DNA from 3 places in the Brevibacterium paucivorans genome. Region 2 is predicted to be linked to each of the others. Evidence: predicted binding sites of a transcription regulator. Region 2 holds the regulator's gene; each other region holds the start of a gene.
What was found. Region 2 encodes LexA, which represses DNA repair genes until DNA is damaged. Its sites were predicted from a motif close to TCGAACANNTGTTCGA; they were not measured.

Region 1: JOE56_RS04140 (HNH endonuclease signature motif containing protein) is a predicted target of LexA. The motif match lies at 1,644-1,659, and genes of this name have one in related genera.
Region 3: JOE56_RS02320 (LysM peptidoglycan-binding domain-containing protein) is a predicted target of LexA. The motif match lies at 1,353-1,368, and genes of this name have one in related genera.

What each region holds. Positions count from the first base shown of each region.
Region 1 covers NZ_JAFBCP010000001.1:883,851-887,068, reverse strand. Annotated here, with positions in the region: gene JOE56_RS04150 (acyl-CoA dehydrogenase family protein) at 1-69, shown strand, start outside; gene JOE56_RS04145 (3-hydroxyacyl-CoA dehydrogenase) at 137-877, shown strand; gene JOE56_RS04140 (HNH endonuclease signature motif containing protein) at 1,746-3,218, shown strand, end outside.
Region 2 covers NZ_JAFBCP010000001.1:1,990,323-1,993,540, forward strand. Annotated here, with positions in the region: gene JOE56_RS09225 (ATP-dependent DNA helicase) at 1-1,649, shown strand, start outside; gene lexA (transcriptional repressor LexA) at 1,633-2,307, opposite strand; gene JOE56_RS09235 (LysM peptidoglycan-binding domain-containing protein) at 2,590-2,883, shown strand; gene JOE56_RS09240 (histidinol-phosphate transaminase) at 2,893-3,218, shown strand, end outside.
Region 3 covers NZ_JAFBCP010000001.1:473,245-476,462, reverse strand. Annotated here, with positions in the region: gene secA (preprotein translocase subunit SecA) at 1-57, shown strand, start outside; gene JOE56_RS02325 (Rv3235 family protein) at 96-527, opposite strand; gene JOE56_RS02320 (LysM peptidoglycan-binding domain-containing protein) at 524-1,288, opposite strand; gene JOE56_RS02315 (hypothetical protein) at 1,390-1,893, shown strand; gene JOE56_RS02310 (helix-turn-helix domain-containing protein) at 1,898-2,110, opposite strand; gene JOE56_RS02305 (SAF domain-containing protein) at 2,274-2,861, shown strand; gene JOE56_RS02300 (CpaE/TadZ family protein) at 2,858-3,218, shown strand, end outside.

The sequences.
Region 1 (3,218 bases), 1.1 Mb from region 2:
GCGCGCGTCCAGAAGATTTACGGCGGTACCAACGAAATTATGAAGGACCTCATTTCGCGTGGGCTGTAGGGCGTAGCGAATACGTCAGCAGGCCAGCAGATCTCAGCAGCCAAGAAGTTTATGAAAGGAAAACACCATGCAGTTTGCTAACAAAACTTTCATTGTGACAGGAGGCGGCTCCGGGCTGGGTGCTGCCACGACTCAGGCGCTGATCGAGCGAGGCGCTCGCGTGTTCATCGCCGACCTCAAGGGCGAAGCCCCATCGGGCGCCGAGTTTGTCGAAACCGACGTGACGAGCCCCGACAGTGTGTCAGCCCTGGTAGACAAAGCCAACGCTGACGGAACCCTGGCAGGGCTGGTCAACTGTGCTGGGATCGGAACCGCGCAGAAAACCGTGAGTTCTAAGGGGCCGCACGATCTTGAGTCGTTCGCTAAGGTCGTGAACGTCAACCTCATTGGTACGTTCAACGCGATTCGCTTGGCGTCCTGGGCTATGTCGCAGAATGAGCCGGGCGAAGACGGTGAGCGTGGCGTGATTGTGAACACCGCGTCGGTTGCGGCGTTCGAGGGCCAGATAGGTCAGGCTGCGTACTCTGCTTCTAAGGGAGGGGTTGCTGGGATCACTCTGCCTATCGCGCGTGACTTGGCGAGCGTGGGGATCCGTGTTGTCACGATCGCGCCTGGGTTGTTCCTCACCCCAATGTTGGCGGGATTGCCTGAAGCGGCACAGGAGTCGCTGGGCAAGCAGGTGCCGTTCCCGCAGCGTCTGGGTCAGCCGAGCGAATATGCCAACCTGGTGACGCACATCGTGGAGAACCGCATGCTTAACGGTGAAGTGATTCGCCTTGACGGTGCTATCCGCATGGCGCCACGCTAAGTTTCGTGATGCGACGCTAAGTGTTTTTGTAACTGCGCTAGGTTTCATTACGTCGGGTTAAGCCGCACAGCGTAAAGGGGCAGGTGACCGCGAGGTTGCCTGCCCTCTTTTTTTGTGCGCCGAGGTGGCACCTGGGTTTCCGTTTTTCTTCACCTGCTGCCTGATAAACCTGCCCAGGAATTTCATGTCCAGACAACGCAAAGTGAGTGATGCAGCACATTATATTGCGCAGTTTTGCTCGTTCTGCGCCGTCATGCTTGGGGTGATGCGCGTGTGTTCCCGGGATTTCCGTAGCAGGTGCCGGGTCTGTGGGGAGTTGATCGCGATATGGTGCGCGGCATAGTTGGTGGAGCATGTATAACCGCCTGTTGCCTTACGGATTCCTGGGCAATAGGTCCCTGCTGTACACACTTTTTGAGCATTAAACTCGGCTCACGACTGTGCACATCCTTTGGCTTACATGAGGGTGTTGCTGGTGAAGCGCGATCGGCTGTAAGAGTCGAGTGTCCTACGCGCGCTGGCATATGTCTTGCAACGCTGGTCTATCGTCACCATCACTTCCACTAGCGAGCGTCGTCTGCGGTGTCCACAGCAGAATGCGTTTCACTGAGCGCTTGTCGCGCCCGCAAGTGGGCGTTCGTCGTGCTCATGTCTGCTCGCTTGTCGTCACTACAACTCAGCGCCGTTCGTCGCCACCGCAGAGCGTTTGTGGTGTCTTAAGCGGGATGCTTTTGGGTACCCGACTGAACGCGTGTGGCTTCTTTGACTGAACACTCGTTCGAAAATAAATCGAAACAAAACGAACAAAACCCTTGACTCTTGCATTCGAACACAAATAGAATAGAAGCACGCAAGGAGGTGAAACCGCATGACCACAACAGATCACCATGTACGCGATGACATGTATGACGGGCCGGCTGTTGAACTATTCGAAACAGTCACAACCACCACACGCATCATGGACGAAGCCCGGGTGAAACAAGCAGAAGCAGTCGCTGCGTTGATTAGCGCCCACGTGACGCCGTTGGATGATTTCACTGACGGCATGCACGCAGTGTTCACCTCCAACCCAGGAACCGGCCCACTGGTTACTAACGGGAAAGCAGGACAAAACTCCAACGCGGGTAAGGCTTCACACTCAGCTTCGGGTTCCTCTTCTGCTTTCAGACCGGTGACTGCTTCTCATGCGGGTGCTCGGGTTGTTCCTGCGGATGGTCCGCGCGCCACTGTTGGTGTGGATGATGTGGTGGCGTGTGTGGCCCTGCCTTCGGGTGAAGTGTGTACGGTTGCCAGTGTGGAGCGTGTGCCGGATGAGTTGCCTGCCCCGACTGAAGGGGTGTTAGCGAAGGTTTTGGATTGTACGCGCGCCCAGGTGGTGACCCAGGTGCGGAAGATCATGACGGCTGTGGTGCTCATGCCCAAACTCTGGTCGTTGGTGAAGCAGGGTGTGATTGGGTTTGACCGGGTGGTGTATACGGCTGGCAGGGTTGGTCGTGCTGGGGTGTGTATCCCGGTGTTTGATGAAATGCTCACCAGTAAGCGTGTGGACGTGTCATGGAAAACCTTTAAACGGCACGTGGCTGAAGTGCTTGCGATGCTTACGACTCCTGAAACCCAGGCTGCGAATGCGAAGCGTAACCGGTCAGTGTCCTATTGGGTCAACGATGACGGGACAGCGACATTGTCGTTGACGGGGCCGGTGTTGGAGATGGAAGCGTTTTATCAGCGTGTACGCGGGACTGCCAGAGCGATCATGGCGAACCATATAGAACCGTTTACTGCCACGTTGACCGATGAGCAACAGGCCTTGTTTATTACCGAAGGCAACGGGGATGTTTCTGAAGTACGTGTGGGCGATCTGGGTCGGGTTGAGGTTGATGATGACCGGCTGATGGACCAACTGACCCTGGATTTGATCACCGGGGCTAAACCCTCAACCACGCTACGTGCCCGAGTGACCCGGACAGGTAAACAAGCACCCATCAGAGTCACCTACACCACACCAGAAGGTCCGAGTACGGATGAAGCTGGGCCGGGTGATGCGGATGGTTCGGTGTGGGCTGACAGGCGCGAAGCCCGTCAGGCTGAGGACGTGTATGAGCTTGAGTTGTGCGTGTCCATGCCTGAAAAGGAAGAATGGTTGAAATCCCAAGCCAGCATTAACCTCACAGTCCCGGTACTGCACTTCCTCATGAACAACCCGCCACCGGGGGCGGAACGAAGGCCCAGCGGAAACGAAGAACAAAATCCCGAAGAAGATAAACCTGAGAAACGCAGACCAGAGTACCAGGGGAGTGGTGCGCCACCAGGGACTGGTGCGCCGCAGGGTGATGGTTCGGGT
Region 2 (3,218 bases):
CGGGTGATGAAGAGTCCGCCCTGTTTGACGTTGGGGCTGACATTCAAGGGCACCGAGGCGGCTCAATGACCGCGACCGAAGCCGAGATCGCGCGGATCCGGGAGTGGGCCGACGCGACCGCGACGGGGGATCGGGACGACCTGGTGCCTGGCGTGTCCGACCGGACATGGTCGCTGGTGTCCGTGAACTCGTTCGACTGCCTGGGGTCCACGTGTCCCATGTTCGAAGAGTGCTTTGCCGAACGCGCCAAGAACTCGGCGGCGGACTCCGACATTGTGGTCACCAACCACGCGCTCTTGGCGATTGAAGCGCAAGGGGAGCAGTCGGTGTTGCCGGAGCATTCGGCGGTGGTGATCGACGAGGCGCACGAACTGCGCGACCGCGTGACCGGCGCGCTCACCGGGGCAATCACGCATGCGCTTCTAAGCGCTGTGGCGTCGACTGCTAAGAAGCACACGGCCGCCACGGCGAACACCATTCAGGCGCTCACCAGGGCCAGCGATCAGTTTGCGACTGCCCTGGAAGAGCACGAGCCCGGTCTGTTGCGCGTGTGGCCAGAAGACCTGGGCGACGCGCTGTCAGCCGTGCATGACGCGTTGCGGGACTTGAGTTCGCAGGTCGGGGGAGTGTCCAAGGAGTCCGAGCCCGACGCTGGACGGCACATGGCACGCGCGCGCATTGATGAGGCGTATGAGCTGGTGGAGCGGTTGTTGGACCGCAACAGCAACGATGTTGCATGGATTTCGACGAACACGTTTAAGGAAACCACCACTACGTCGCTCGTAGTGGCGCCGCTGAGTGTGGCGGGTACGTTGCGGAACGGGTTGTTTGCTGAGTCCACCGTGGTGGCGACATCGGCGACACTGGCGTTGGGTGGCAAGTTTGAACCGGTTGCGGCTGCCCTGGGGCTGGCTGGGGAGGATGCGCCCCGGTACGACGCGATCGACGTGGGTAGCCCGTTTGACTACCAGAAGCAGGGGATCCTCTACGTGGCCGGGCACCTGCCCAAGCCCGGCAGGTCAGGGGTCAACGTTCAGGTGTTGGACGAAATCGTGGAACTGATTGAGGCATCCCGAGGTGGTGCCCTGGGACTGTTTTCGTCCCGGCGCGCCGCTGAAGAGGCTGCGCAGTTTGTGCGGGAACGCACGCGGTACCCGGTGTACTTGCAAGGCGAGGACACGTTGTCGGTCCTGGTGAGGGACTTCGCCGCCGATGATTCGGCTGTTCTGTTTGGCACAATGTCGCTGTGGCAGGGCGTGGATGTGCCGGGGCTGACCAACCGGCTGGTGCTTATCGACCGGATTCCGTTTCCACGCCCCGACGACCCGTTGTCGCAGGCGCGCACTCAGGCTGCAGCAGCTAGAGGTGCGAACGGGTTCATGGCGGTGTCGGCAACGCACGCGGCGTTGCGGTTGGCGCAGGGAGCTGGGAGGCTGATCCGCACGTCACACGACAGCGGTGTGGTTGCGCTGTTGGACTCGCGTGCGCGCACAGCAGGCTATTCGAAGTTTTTGCTCGACTCGCTTCCGCCACTGTGGCGGACCACTAATTCTGGACTGGTGAAGCAGGCCTTGCAGCGCCTGGCAACGGGAGTTGCTACCGGGGAAGCCGGCGCTGGGGCCGCTGCAACTTCTACAGCCGACGAATAACGGCGGTGACCAGGCCCATGATGAGCGCGTGATCGCCGTCGATGGGTTCGTAGTCCTTGTTCTCAGGGAGCAACCACTGCTTGCCACCTTCGCGCTTGAGCGTCTTCACGGTGGCTTCGTTGTCGAGTAGGGCGGCTACGATTTCGCCGTTGTTGGCCGTGGACTGTTTGCGCACCACGACCCAGTCGCCGTCGCAGATGGCCGCGTCGATCATGGAGTCACCTACGACCTGCACGAGGAACATTTCGCCTGAGCCCACAACCTGACGGGGGAGTGGGAAGACGTCCTCAACGTGCTGTTCTGCCGTGATGGGGCCACCGGCTGCGATGCGTCCCACGACAGGAACCAGTGCGGTGTTCGCGGAGGTTTCTGGGGTGATGTTGTTGTTGTACTCGATTTCGTCGGGGTTGACGACTTCAAGGGCCCGAGGTCGTTTAGGGTCGCGACGGACGTACCCCAAGCGTTCCAGCTGGTTGAGCTGGTGGGCAACAGATGACAGCGAGGCCAGGCCGGCTGCCTGGCCAATTTCACGCATGCTTGGTGGGTAGCCGTTGGTGTAGACGGCGTGTTCGATGCATTCGAGGACTTGCCGCTGACGTGGAGTCAGTCGCCTGTCGGTGCGTGAGATTGAGTCTTCTGGTAGTGAGCGCGAGTGCAGTGACTCTTGCTCTTGAATGTCTGCGATGACGCTTTCGTTGCGTGGGCGCCCCCGGCCCCGCTTTGCCTTTTCTGCCACGTTTCCTCCCAATGTGTGACCTGCTAAAACGTGCGATCCAAAAACTGTGTCAGACCCTCCTGGAACAGTCAGGTGTGAAAGCGAAAGGGATCGCGTTTGAATCTATTTTCGCACATTTGTTCTAGAAACAGTAGACATTTGTTCGAATGTTGTGTTCAATAGAACATAGATTCGATAGAACATTAGTTCGAATGGAGGAATGAGATGACACGAGTGGCTCGCACATATGCGGTTCGTCGGCTAGTGGTTGTGCTTGCGTTGGTTGTCGCGGCGTTCGCTATTAGCTTGGCCGTGTTGCCGGCGCAGGCTTCTGAAGGTGGGGCATCAGCTCAGACCGTGACGGTGACAGTGCAGGAGGACCAGTCGCTGTGGACTATCGCACGTGAGCACAGTGAAGGTGTTCCCACCGACCAGGTGGTGAAGCAGATTAAGGCGCTCAACGGCCTCGACGGCTCGCTTGTTCGACCCGGACAAAAGCTCGAAGTGCCCTCACGTTAAACTCGTGGCGTGGTTGAAAATCTCCCGGTTCGAAACGATCTGCGCGGTGCGAAGCCCTACGGCGCGCCAGTGCATGATGTGCCAGTGCGCCTCAACGTCAACGAGAACTCGTATGACGTTCCACCAGTCGTGGTCGAGGCGTTGCAGAAGAATCTTGGGGAGCAGCTTCAACATCTCAACCGCTATCCGGACCGTGAGTTCACTCGCCTGCGGGAGCTCCTGTCGCAGTACCTGTCCACGGTTCTGCAAAAGCAGGGCAACGGTGAGCTCACTCAGATTCCGCCCGAATGGATTTGGGCAGCCAATGGCTCGAACGAGGTTCTGTCCCACATTGT
Region 3 (3,218 bases), 1.5 Mb from region 2:
GAAGCTCCAAAGAACCGCCAGCAGCGCCGGCAGGCCAAGAAAAAGAAGAAGCGCTAGGCAGTACTCGTTGCGGTGAAGCTCGACGCGAGTGAGCTTCACACAATGACGAGCTCGTGGAGGATCCACCGTCCGGAGGTGCTCTCCAGGCGTAACGCGACCGCGCGTCGCCGATCTGGGCTCATGATGTTGACGCTTGCTTCAACCACGTTTGCGCGCAAGTGACACACCCTCACGGCTCCCGGCGAGATGCGGGTTGCTGGGGCAGGGCGTGTGCGGGCAAGTTTGGTGCGCACCTGCGCGAACGTGCGTAAGCGGTCGATAAGTTCTGGAGTGGCCCATCTGACGAGCGTTGAAGCAGAGCGTCGCCCTTGCATGATTTCAACGCAGGCGACGGCAAGCGCGGTCACGACATTGTCGACACCGCTTGTTTCTGTGCGTGGCTTGCGTGGTGTTGCAGGTGTGGGCCTGGTGTGAGATGTGCGCGCGTGCGGTTTGCGAATAACGGGCGCTTCGAGTTGTGCGGTCATGGCACGATCAGTTCCTGTCCGGGGAAGATCAAGTTGGGGTTCTTGCCTACTGTTGAGCGGTTCGCTTTGTATAGCGCGTCGGGGTCGACTTTCATCTTTTGTGCAATTTTCGACAGTGAGTCGCCTTTACGAACGGTGTAGGTGCGCTTCTCCTTGGGCGCTGGTTCCTTCTTATGCTCAGTGTTCTGATTAGGTGTTGGTTTCTCCTTGGGTATGGGTTCGCTCTGCTGCGACGGTGACTGTGCAGGTGCCACACTTTCCCGAGGTCGTTCAGAGTTGGTCGTGGGCCACGTAGGTGAGGGCAGTGCAGGTCCGGGTGTTTCCACATGCGGTGACGGCAAGGTGCTGGTGGGCCAGATCGGTGACGGAGTCGCTTGTTGTGGTGCCTCAGCGACAGGTGAAGATGGGGCGCTTGTGGGCCACATAGGTGCCGCGGTGGCATGTGTTGCACTTGCGATGACGAGTCCTACAGCAACAGCGATGCCTTTCTTAAAGTGCGAAGGTGCCAGCCAGATCGCAAGTTGCGAAAGGGTGTGGCCCAAACTTGGCGCGAACCGGCGAACGCATGAAGCGATGACCACGGTGAAGACGGCAAGCTGAAGCCGGATACCCGCAACGATTGCTAAGCACACGCAGGCAGCGATGAGCATCATGCTCACGTCACCTGACTGAATCGCGTCTAGAGCGTGCTGGTGCCAGACGGCTGCCATGAAACAGAGAGCTGCGTGAGCCGCTGAGACTCCGATTATTCGATGAAGCATGTTTCCTCCTTGAAACATCAATAATTAACTATACCCATGGAAGGTAATTAAAAGTCAATAATGTTCGAATAAGGATTATAAGAGTATGGCAGTATGACGGTATGACAGATCGGTGGGATCAGCTTTTCGACGACATGGCGGCGCAGGTCGATGCCAGTGATGCGCATGAGCGCATGGGGCAGCAGGCCGATCTGGTAGAAGAAGCGTTCGCTGAGCGAAGCCTGGCGGAAAGACTTTCGGGTGCGCAAGGCAAAGCAGTCACGCTGTGGGTGGAAAAGCGTGGCATCGGAGGGGTCGTCGACAGATGTGGTAAATCGTGGGTCGTGTTGTCGCAAGAGTCACGCACCGTCTTGGTCATGCTCGCTCATGTGGAGCTGGTGCGAATGACGTCGCGCGTACATAGTGAGCCAGGGATGATGAGCCCGATGTCAGTTCTACGCGCTTGGGCTCGAGAGCGAATTCCCGTGCGGGTGGAGTTTGCTGGTGGTTTCACCGAGGGGAGTATCGACGCCGTGGGGAGCGACTATGTGCAGTTGCGTTCAGGCAGAGAATTCGATGTTGTGCCGCTTTCGGGGATTCACGCCGTATGGGCACTTCCCGAATAGTGGGCTATGAGAGCGATTCGACTTCTTCCTGAGTCTGGCGATACATGCGTTGAATGTAATCTTCCAGCTCTCCTTTTTCGACGCGCCACTGTCCGCGCCCACCTACTTTGATCGCGCGAAGTTCGCCTGAGCGGACTAAGGCGCGAGCTTGTGCGATCGAAACGCTCAAGATTTCCGCGACATCGGTCAAGGGTAGAAAACGAGATTCTACAGCCATGAGGGTTCCCTTTCATGTGAAGCGTACGTAGAATAAATGTAATTAGATAAAGAAGTACTATTTAGTATCAAATACTACCATTTGACACCAAAGTGCTGTACACCCTCATGTAGTTCAACGGAGAACAACCATGAAAGAGTCGCCCCGGTTTACCCTTCCACGTATGCGTGATCCGCGTGTGCTTGTGGGAATCATCCTCGTTATCGTTTCTCTCTTAGGCACATGGGCAGTTGTCACTCGCGTAGCTGACACCATCACCGTGTGGGCGGCGTCTAAGCCACTCGCGTCCGGTAGTACCATTGACCAGGACTCACTCACCGCAGTGGAAGTGCGACTCCCGGATACAGAAGAGAAGTACGTGCGCGCAGATCAGTCATCACCAGTGGGTATGACCGTCACAGGGGCAGTCGCAGCGGGGGAACTGGTGCCCGCCTCGGTCTTGGTTGATCCGGCTCACTTGGATGGCCGTGTGATTGCCCTGGATATCCCAGGTAGCCTTCCCCAAGCAGTTCAAACCGGGGCGTTCGTCGACGTGTGGGCCACTGATGTCAAGAACGACGAAGCCCAACCCATAGAAGTGCTGTCACGTGCCCATGTGCATGCGGTAGGGCGAGACGAAGGTGGCTTCACATCGACGGCTGACACACGTATCGAAATCTTTGTTCCCAACGGCAAACTGGAACACGTACTCGAAGTCATCGCGACGGATCACCGGGTGTCAATTGTGGCGTACCCCAAGGAGTCCTCATGACCATCAACGTCATTGTGGCGGTAGACGTGGAGTTTGAAGCGCAACTCGTCTCCGTGCTCAACGATTTGGACGGGGTCTCAGTTCAGGCGAGACCCGCGGATGAAACTGAGCTTCTTGCTGCCGTTGTTGCGGGAACGGGCGACGTGGTAATTCTGGGCGAATACTTCACAGGCGCCGACCGTGAGCTCGTCCGCAGAGTGCGCGGAAACTCCGGAAAAGTCCTGGGGTTTGGCGAGGCCGAATCGGCTGTCACAGCGTGGGATGTGGACGAACACGTGTCGCCATGGGCATCGCCCAATGAACTTGCTGCGGCGCTCCGTCGTGTATCGGCATCCGTGAAAGCCCCACCCAAACCGG